DNA from 3 places in the Hahella sp. KA22 genome. Region 2 is predicted to be linked to each of the others. Evidence: predicted binding sites of a transcription regulator. Region 2 holds the regulator's gene; each other region holds the start of a gene.

Evidence for each region. Region 2 encodes FliA, which starts transcription of late flagellar genes. Its sites were predicted from a motif close to CTAAAGTTNNNNNNNNNNCNGCCGATA; they were not measured.
Region 1: a site for FliA is predicted at 1,494-1,520, ahead of EUZ85_RS11335 (flagellin). Genes of this name have one in related genera too.
Region 3: a site for FliA is predicted at 1,826-1,852, ahead of flgM (flagellar biosynthesis anti-sigma factor FlgM). Genes of this name have one in related genera too.

What each region holds. Positions count from the first base shown of each region.
Region 1 covers NZ_CP035490.1:2,514,556-2,517,834, reverse strand. The annotation lists gene EUZ85_RS11335 (flagellin) at 1-1,400, opposite strand, end outside; gene EUZ85_RS11330 (6-hydroxymethylpterin diphosphokinase MptE-like protein) at 1,578-3,279, opposite strand, start outside.
Region 2 covers NZ_CP035490.1:2,162,887-2,166,165, forward strand. The annotation lists gene flhF (flagellar biosynthesis protein FlhF) at 1-65, shown strand, start outside; gene EUZ85_RS09725 (MinD/ParA family protein) at 122-934, shown strand; gene EUZ85_RS09730 (RNA polymerase sigma factor FliA) at 1,089-1,826, shown strand; gene cheY (chemotaxis response regulator CheY) at 1,998-2,384, shown strand; gene EUZ85_RS09740 (protein phosphatase CheZ) at 2,404-3,195, shown strand; gene EUZ85_RS09745 (chemotaxis protein CheA) at 3,207-3,279, shown strand, end outside.
Region 3 covers NZ_CP035490.1:2,629,553-2,632,831, forward strand. The annotation lists gene EUZ85_RS11790 (type II secretion protein ATPase) at 113-871, shown strand; gene EUZ85_RS11795 (flagella synthesis protein FlgN) at 993-1,457, opposite strand; gene flgM (flagellar biosynthesis anti-sigma factor FlgM) at 1,476-1,790, opposite strand; gene flgA (flagellar basal body P-ring formation chaperone FlgA) at 1,916-2,626, opposite strand; gene EUZ85_RS11810 (chemotaxis protein CheV) at 2,806-3,279, shown strand, end outside.

The DNA of each region.
Region 1 (3,279 bases), 350 kb from region 2:
GAGGCTGTCGTGGTAGTCAGGTTACCTGAGTTAACACGGTTTTCGTTAGCCAGTGCTGTAACGCCCGTCTGATCAGACGCACGGTTGATCGCAGCCGCTTTCGCGACGGCGCTACCATCCGCATTCGCAGTGGAAGCCGTGTCGTCAGTGCTCAAGCTGGGTCCGATAGCCACGTTGTTGATAACGATGTCGCCAGTCACCAGCGCGGTGGTGGAGCCGTTATCGCTCACAATACCTGCGTTGTTTCCGCTGAATGATCCCACTTCAAAACCGGCGTTATCGATGTTGCCTGTAGTCGTGGTCAGTGCAATGTCGCTGCCGTCGTCGCTTGAAAGCGAGTAGGTGCCGACATAAGCGTTACCCAGGGAGCTAGCCGCAGCCAGACCAAAGGTGGCCAAGGTGTTGCTCGTAGTTTCGGTCAATACAATGTTACGACCGTCGTCAGCCACCAGGGAGATACCCTTGGCGGTGTCGCCGTCGAAGACCGCGCGCACGCCAGTGGCGCCGGATTTTTCGTTAATGGCGTCCGCTGTCGCTTGCAGGTTCTGCTCGACAGTCAAGGTGGTGCCTTTACTCAGACTGATGCTGACGCCGTTCAAGTTCAAGGACACGTTCGCCGCAGTCGCATCAGCGGTCGTGGTGCCGGCGACATAGTTCGCATCGACAGTAGCGGTGACGCCTGTCTGATCGGATACATCATTAATCGCCGCCGCCTTGGCAATGGCGCTTGAGGCCGCATGGCTGGTGGAAGCCGTATCGTCGGTGCCCACAGATGCGCCCACGGAGATGCCGTTGATAACGATGTCCCCTGCAACCATTTCATTGCCGGTGCTGCCTACAACCAGAGCAGTCGTAGTCGTTCTGCTGGAAATACCGCTGGTGTCCGCTGTTCCCAAAGTGCTGGTGTCCAGCTTGGAGATGGACACGCTAATGGTGTTCCCCAGGTTAGCGCCAGTTTGGAAAACGGAGTTCTGGAAAGAACCGTCCAGCAGTTTTTTACCGTTGAAGTTGGTCGTTGCAGCGATGTTTTCAATCTCGCTGATCAGCTGGCCAACCTCTTCTTGCAAGGCTTCGCGGTCGATAGTGGAGTTAGTGTCGTTCGCAGATTGCAGCGACAGTTCACGAATACGCTGTAAGCTGTCTTTCATTGAGCTCAAGGCGCCTTCAGCGGTCTGCGCCAATGAGATCGCGTCTCCCGCGTTACGAACCGCGACGTTGGTGCCGCGAATCTGAGCGTCGAAACGTGTTGAAATCGCCAGACCTGCCGCGTCATCTTTTGCGCTGTTGATGCGGAGACCCGAGGAAAGCCGCTGCAGCGCCGTATCCCCTGACCGCTGTGAAGCGTTCAGGTTACGCTGCGCATTCAACGACGCAATGTTGGTATTAATTATTTGAGGCATGTTTGCTTCTCCTGTAACCCTTCTCACTCGGTTAAGAGGTTCTCGCTTCTACACAGCAGGGCCGGTCGAACTGCGCTAACCCGTTGTCCTTAGTAACGGCTTCAGGAGAAGATTCTTTAGTTAATTTTTGCCTGCTCTTTGTAATGAAATGTAAGCCTTAACCCCATGAATTTACGCTCACGCAAAGTCATCGGGATCATTGATTGAACGACGCACCCAGGGGTCCGTCGCAAGGTCGAATTTTTTGTACATAACCTGAAGAAAATGTTTATGTACATCAAGGAGAAAGCGCAGCATAGTTTGTCTCCACTCCTCCATGAAGGTCAGCCTCTCCGCATCATTCTGAATGGCCAGCGCATGCGCGAAACCGATATAAAGAAAATGTCTGATAGAGCCCCGCAACAGAAAATAAAATTCTTTAGCTTTGGTTTGCACCTGATCTTCCATGTAGGTGTTGATGCGATTACAGACTCTATTCATGTCATCCTTGCTGGAAATGGGCGCCTGCAGAAATGTGGAAACATCGTCACTGAATTGCCCGAATAGGACGTTCAAGCGGTCGCGCTTCTTCTCCAGCACGTCTACCGGTATTTTTTCGTGCTGCGACGCATAGAGGTAGTCCACCACCTTCTGTTTCTTGTCGCTGCTTGCGCTGAGCGCCGTCAGGGCAATCGGCAAGGGCCCTGGCGCCACCCAGTCAGCGCCTTCAATCTTGGCTCCATGAGAAAAATTGTAGACTTTGCCGCGCTCCGGAAAGTCACGCAGACTGTTTTCCGCTTTGCGTTTGGCGGCGAAATATTGCGGTGACGTCAAAACGGAGCCGCCGTCAACACCCTCCACCTTAAACACATGCTGGCCGTCGTAATCCACACTGCGCTTGAACGCTTCGTGGGCGTCGTCGTCGTAATAGATCGAGCTTTGCGCATGGTGGTGGCGTCTGTCCGTGAACCCAAAATCCATCCCAAACAACAGGATATTCTTGAATCCGTAGTGCAGCGCCCAAGCCAACCCAAGGTTGGTGCAAGTAGGAGTTCCCCCACGGATAATCTGTCCATGTTCGGAGAACATGGTCGCCAGCCCACACTCTTCTTTGATATAGGCGCGCCGCTCCCCAAATAACTGGTATACGACCGGACTAATGTGGATAGGAGCAATAACTTTTATCGAATTCAAATAATCAGGATCTTTAAGCCGCTCCAGCTGTCCGACCACATATTGATAATCAGATTCCAATTCAACATGAATATCCGGTTTGATTCCCATCGGATGCAACGCAGTGATGGAGGAGCCGCATGAAATGATCAACGCGCCGCGCTGCTGCATTTCCCGCAACTGATCAATGCGCAAGTCCAGGGAGGGACCCGCCCCGACAATGCACACCGGCACGTCGGTGATGTCGTTAACCGGCGGCGGCAATAATTCAACGCCGCTATATATATTGTGCGCCGCCTGGTTGAGCTGGTTGACCTCATCGTCGTAATTGCCCCAGGAAACCAGGAACACATACAGGTCATCGCACACCTTCTCAGATAAATTATCGTGGGACTTCAAGCCGCGATGGTTATAAAACAGCGTCGCAAGAGGGAAAGCCGGCGGCGTCGTAACCAGATTGTTCCAAAGCAGCGCCCATTGTGAGTATTCGTCTTCCTGTCCGCCCAGCAGAAAGTGGATAGTGCGCCCTTCCGCGCCGTCATACTTGCGGCAAATCTCCGCCCAATCGACGGCGTACAGACTCGCGGCGAAATGGTCCAGATTAGGCTCAAAAATCACAGCATAGTTGACTCTGTGCTGCTCCAGAAAGGCTTCAATGTGATACCCCACGCCGCACCCGAGGAAGACAATACAGGGATAGGAATCGCCCAGCCAAAAATGATTGAAG
Region 2 (3,279 bases):
GGACCCGGCGGGAGACCGAACAAACTAATAACACCAGTCGCTTCGCTGCGGAACTGGTGGTCTAAACTATTGAGTGCGGGGTCAACGCCGCGCCGTCTAATAACAGGAGATATCTACCGGTATGAGTAAAGTACATCCGGTTCAAGTTATTGCAGTCACCGGAGGAAAGGGGGGTGTCGGCAAGAGCAATGTTTCCATAAATCTGTCCCTCGCGTTAGCGGACTTGGGACGTCGCGTCGTGCTGCTGGATGCGGACCTCGGACTGGCGAATATTGATGTGTTGCTCGGCGTCACCGCCTCGCGCAATATCGGGGATGTGCTGGCGGGGGATTGCACCCTGCGGGAAGTCATGATTGAAGGTCCGGGGGGAATAAAGATCGTCCCGGCGTCATCCGGCACCCAGCATCTTACTCATCTGTCTCCTCTTGAACATGCGGGCCTGATCAACGCTTTCAGCGATATCAGCGACGACCTGGACGTGCTGGTGATCGACACCGCGGCGGGCATCTCCGAACAAGTGCTTTCCTTCGTGCGCGCGGCGCAGGAAGCACTGGTGGTGGTGTGCGACGAGCCCACCTCCATTACTGACGCCTATGCCGTCATCAAACTGCTTAACAAGAACCACGACATGTACCGTTTTCGGGTGCTCGCCAACATGGTTCGCTCCGAGCAGGAAGGGCGGCATTTGTTCGGTAAATTATCCAAGGTAACCGAACGCTTTTTGGAAGTTGCGCTACAATATGTAGGAAGCATTCCATTCGACGAAGCCGTACGCAAATCGGTGCAACGGCAACGTCCTGTGTACGAAGCCTATCCGCGCGCCAAAGCGTCGTTGGCGTACCGCCAGCTGGCGCAAAAAGTGGACAACTGGCCGTTGCCGACGGCGCCGAGAGGCAATTTGGAATTCTTTGTGGAGCGTCTGGTGCACAGTTAGACACGCGCCGGACGGAATGCGAGGGCTCGCCCGGCGGCTATATCCCGGGCGCTTGCGATAAGGCGTGACGGTTGCGCCGGACATATCCTCAAACACCCATGAGAACGTTTTTGTTGAAATCATCCGGTTTATTGCAGGCCTTGCGCGCAAATTCATGTCACTGGCGAATACTTATATGATGTATAGCGAGACGCGGGCGGAGCGCGCCGACACTCTGGTCAGGCAATACGCGCCTCTGGTCAAGCGCATCGCGCATCACCTGATCGCCCGTCTGCCCGCCAGCGTGCAGGTGGAGGATCTGATTCAGGCGGGCATGATCGGATTGCTGGAAGCCGCGCAGAAATACGACGCCGGCAAAGGCGCCAAATTCGAAACCTACGCCGGCATCCGCATTCGCGGCGCCATGGTGGACGAAATTCGTAAAGGCGATTGGGTGCCGCGCTCCGTGCACCGCAACGCCCGCAATATCGCGGAAGCGATACACACTATTGAAGCACGCACCGGTCGAGACGCGTCGGATGCGGAAGTGGCGGCCGAGCTGGGCGTACCCCTGGAGCAATACCACGCCAGCCTGCGCGACGCCAGTTCGGGGAAGCTGTTCAGCCTGGATGAGCTGGGCATTCACGGGGAGGGCGGCTCTGACGATGAAACGTTAACCACCGATAATCCCCTCAGCGACATCGAACAAAACGCCTTTCTGGAAAAATTGAGCGCCGCGATAGACGGTTTGCCGGAACGGGAGAAGCTGGTGCTGTCTCTCTACTATGACGAAGAACTCAACCTCAAGGAAATCGGCCAGGTGCTCTCAGTCAGCGAGTCCCGGGTCAGTCAGATTCATTCCCAGGCGACCTTGCGACTGCGATCCCGTCTCTCAGACTGGAAAAACAGCTAAATCAAGCCATTGCCTGCGCAGGTTAATGTTTTTTCGAAATCAGCATCCTGCGGTCATGTTTTCTAAAACAACTTGTATCAAAAAACTGGATAGTACGGCGCGACCAGCTAGACTTACTCAGTAGAGTAATGAAATCAAAGGGTTTCCAGCGTCGCCATTGTGGAGGTTACATTGGACAAGAACATGAAAATCCTCGTTGTAGATGACTTTTCAACAATGAGGCGGATTATTAAAAACCTGCTCCGGGATTTGGGCTTCACCAATACCGATGAAGCGGATGACGGGTCCACCGCGCTGCCGATGTTAAAAACCGGGAAGTTTGATTTTCTGGTCACTGACTGGAATATGCCCGGAATGACGGGAATCGAATTACTCCAGGCAGTTCGCGCCGATGATAGTTTGAAAAACCTGCCGGTGCTCATGGTGACGGCGGAAGCCAAGCGGGATCAGATTGTCGCAGCGGCGCAGGCGGGTGTTAACGGGTATGTGGTGAAGCCGTTTACTGCGGCCGTGCTGAAGGAAAAGATAGAAAAAATCTTCGAGCGGATCGACTCATAATAAAACCGCAGGAATTACTATGACCAATGAACAGCAGCCACCATCCTCCTCCCAAGACGAAATTGAGACGCGCTTGAGCGAGCAGGCGGCGAGCTTGATGGAGCACGTTAGTAAGGGGGACTTTGGCGAAGCGTTGCGGGTAATTTCCGACCTTAATGACACTCGGGACCGTACGCTGTACCACGAAGTGGGCAAGTTAACCCGTTCGTTGCACGAAGCCATACGCAATTTCAATATCGACATGGGCAATGTGAAGATGAATCAGGAGGAGGAGCTGTCGAAAATCGCCGACGCCTCTGATCGCCTTTCCTATGTGGTCGATATGACCAACAAAGCCGCTAACAAAACCATGGATATGGTGGAAGCAAGTATGCCCGTGGCGATAGAGATGAAGCAGGAGGCCCATGAGCTGAAGGAAGCCTGGGGACGACTGCGCCGTCGGGAAATGGACCCCTCTGAGTTCCGTGAGCTGTATAAGCGCATCGATAAGTTTTTGGTGGATCTGGCCGCTAACAGCGACAGGGTGTACACCAATCTGTCGGAAATATTATTGGCTCAGGACTTTCAGGATCTCACGGGACAGGTCATCAACAAGGTTACCGGCCTGGTCAAGGAAGTAGAAGTGAATCTGGTCAAACTGGTCGCCATGGCGGGCAAGGTTGACCGCATAACAGGCATTCAGCATGAGATGAAAGCCGAAGAAGAGTCTATTACAAAAGGGCACGGCCCGCAGATCCAGACCGAAGGACGCTCAGATGTCGTCGCCAGCCAGGACGACGTGGACGACCTTCTTTCCAGCCTTGGTTTCTGAGGAGCACATGAATGGGGTTTGAAGCGGACGAAGAAATCCTGCAGGACTTTCTAGTCGAAGCGGGAGAAATTCTTGAACAGCTCT
Region 3 (3,279 bases), 470 kb from region 2:
GGTTGTAAGCAATAGCAAAACCCATACAAAAATTAACCTATCTCAGGTGTACAAGTTTTAAACATCTTCCATTATTAAAGAGCTACTACTCAATAAAAAAGGAGTTATAGTCATGGCGACTCAGCAGCAAGCTATTGAAAGATCCCGCCTAGGTCGCCTCCTGGTGAACCGGGGATACATTACCGAAGGTCAGCTTAATGAAGCATTAACGGCGCAGACCGTTAATGGTCAACGCCTTGGTGAATTGTTAGTAGATTTTGGCTGGATAACTGACAAGGAGCTGCAACGTACCCTCCGGCGCCAAAGCCGGTATCGCTACGCCGCGGCGTTCGTCGCTATGGCCGTGGCGCCGTTCCAGCCCATGGTGGCGTTCGCCGCCTCCCAGTCTGAAAATGAATCTTCACCGGTAGCCTCTGAAACCCTGTATCAAAATGCGTCGGGGCTGCAGGCGCTGGATGACAGTGAAATGAGCAATGTCGGCGCGCAGGGCTTCACTGAAGAATTCCAGCAATTTTACAACATGGCCGCGAAGGCCCAACTGGAAGGTCAGAATTCCGATAATCCTGATGAATTAACAGGTCTGGACGGGGTCCAGGTGCTCGGGTCTCTCGGAAAACTATTGCTTCCAATCACTAATGTCCTGGACGCCGAAGTTGAAGTGGTCGGCGTGCAAATAGATCCTTCTCGCATTAAGCCCTTGTTTAATGAGGATGGCGGCATGAACGTGACGCTTCCAAATCATATCGAGGGAGTCAGTTTCAACAATATTCGGCCGATGGGGGTGTCGGCGGATGGTCCTACCATGGGCAGTATTCATTTGGAAGGGATCGAGTTCAGCGATAACTCGTATATCGTGGTGAAACCCTACTGAGTAGACGGTTCCTCCGCACGGTGGGCGAGGTAGTTAGTGCGCTTCGCCGGTTGCGGATCTTTTCCTTAGACGATGTTGTTTCAGGCCGCGTTATTTGCGGCCTTTTTTTATGTCCAGGAATCTAGGCCTGCGCTATGGCCTGGGCTTCGCCAACGCTTTTCTCCGTGCCGTTTTTGCCATACAGCTGCATTTGCTGGGATTGGCCGCGGATGATCTGCATCATCTTGGTCGTGCGCTGCTGTGAGCGGGCGATAATGCGTCCGTTGACTTCATTCAGCTTGTGTATATTGGCGAGGCTGCTTTCGCACTGGCGGTATAGCTTCATCACCGGGGGCGCCTTTTCCTTCAGCAGAGAGAGAAAGCGCTCAATGGGCAAACCGGTTTGGCTGACCCACTGCGTACGAGTGCGCGCGTGGCTTTCGATTTGTTGCAGGAGGGGGAGTTTGCATTCGATGATGCGCTGCAGCGTTTCAATATCGCTTTGCTCCAGAGAGTCGCGTTCCTGCTGCAGCACATCTTCAAGTTGGGAGAGAGTTTGTAGATCCTGTTTAAGCAGATCAATAAATACTTTCAGATCGGCGGACATGATGCCCTCGCAGTGTTATCAGAAGTCTTGCTCAAAATTAAGCAATTTCTCTGCCACACTGCGTGAATTGATCTGATAGGACCCGTCGTCCAGCGCTTTTTTGATCTTCTCCACCCGTTCGTTATCCACGTCGGGCAGTTTCGCCAGTTGCTGTTCGACTTTCCTGATGTTCTGAGCCTGCGAACTGAGGACGACTTTGTCCCCGGAATCTCCGCTTTTTTCGGGAGCCGCCGCATTTTTCCCGGCGTCTACATCGACTTTCTCAGTCTTCTGCAGATTTTCCCGGGACTTGATATCGTTCACTTGAGGTGAACCGACACCCTTGATATTCATGGCCTTACTCTCTTAAAAACTTTAATTACCTAACTTATCGGCTCAATGCAGGGAAACTTTAGCGAGATTTTCAGAATTATTTTGTGAACGTCGCCATTTTACCTGAAACAGCGCGACCTGTACGTTCACAGGGGCGTTCTGACGTGGCCTGATCCTATGACTTCCGCCCGCACCATACGGTTGCTGGAGCTGTTCTTGACCATGATCTGTTGGCCGCGCCTGCCGTCCGCCATGGCGACCCCCGGCATTTTCACACTGAAGTGGGAAGTGGCCGCTTCTATTACCACCATGTCGCCCTTATTAATAAGTTTAGGCGCTTCCAGCATATTTGGATAGGGCGCAGAGCCTGCTGTGACTGGGCGCCGCGTGATCATGCCGACCACGTCTTCGGTATTTGTGTAGAAACCATAGCGTAAGTCGATGATATTCAGCTCTTTGGTTTCAAGGTCCTCCGGCGCCAGGGCGTAATCCCGCGGCACGGCGGATTTGATGGTCACGATTTGTCTGTACCGCTCCATTTGTACGGGGACGTAGATCTGCCAGGGGCTCGGAGTGTCGCAGCTTACCTTTAGCGTCAGTCTGCCGCCGTTGGAGCTGGCTTCCTTGACGGCTGGCGTCTGTTCGCAAGGAGAGAAGTTCAGGCGGGAGTCAGGTTCGGAAACCTCATAAACAACCCGCTCCTGAAGCTGTTCAGCCGCTGCTGCGGCGAACCGCATCATAAATTCTTCCACTGCAACGGAAGTTTGTTGCCGCCAGACCGGAATGGAATTGCATAAGGCCGGGGCTGAAAAAACGAGAATGCCGATATACATCAAGCCGGTTATGCGTATTTTCATTTTTTGTCCTATGCTTTACTTAGCTACCGGGTAGCCGCTTGCGCGTCGCCAATAAAATGGCGGTGTGCGACAAGGCACGCAAAGTCTGTGCCGGGCTGGCGAGCTCATGCGGGGCGCCACCTCGTCAGCGCCCCGATCCGATAGCTCGGTAATCTACAACAAACAGCGGAGCGCCCTTTATGGCCGGGGTATTAGACAGCGTAAACCAACGTACTCAGTTAGTCGGACAGAACCGCCTGGAGTTGCTCCTGTTTCGGCTGCAGGGTGAGCAGATATACGGAATTAACGTTTTTAAGGTTAAGGAAGTTCTGCAATGCCCGAAGCTGACAATGATGCCTAAACGGCATCCGGTGGTCAGGGGCGTGGCTCATATTCGCGGTGAAACCATTCCTATTCTTGATATGGGAATGGCCACTGGGCAAATGCCTGTTCCTGAAAAAGACGTCAATAACTGCTTTGTCATCATCACGGAATACAACCGTAAAACCCAGGGCTTTCTGGTGTCCGGAGTGGAGCGTATCGTCAATATGAATTGGGAAGATATGCATCCGCCGCCAAAAGGCGCAGGCAAAGACAATTATTTGACGGCGGTGACCCGCTTGGAAAACAAGCTGATTGAAGTTATTGATGTGGAGAAGATTCTCGCCGAGGTC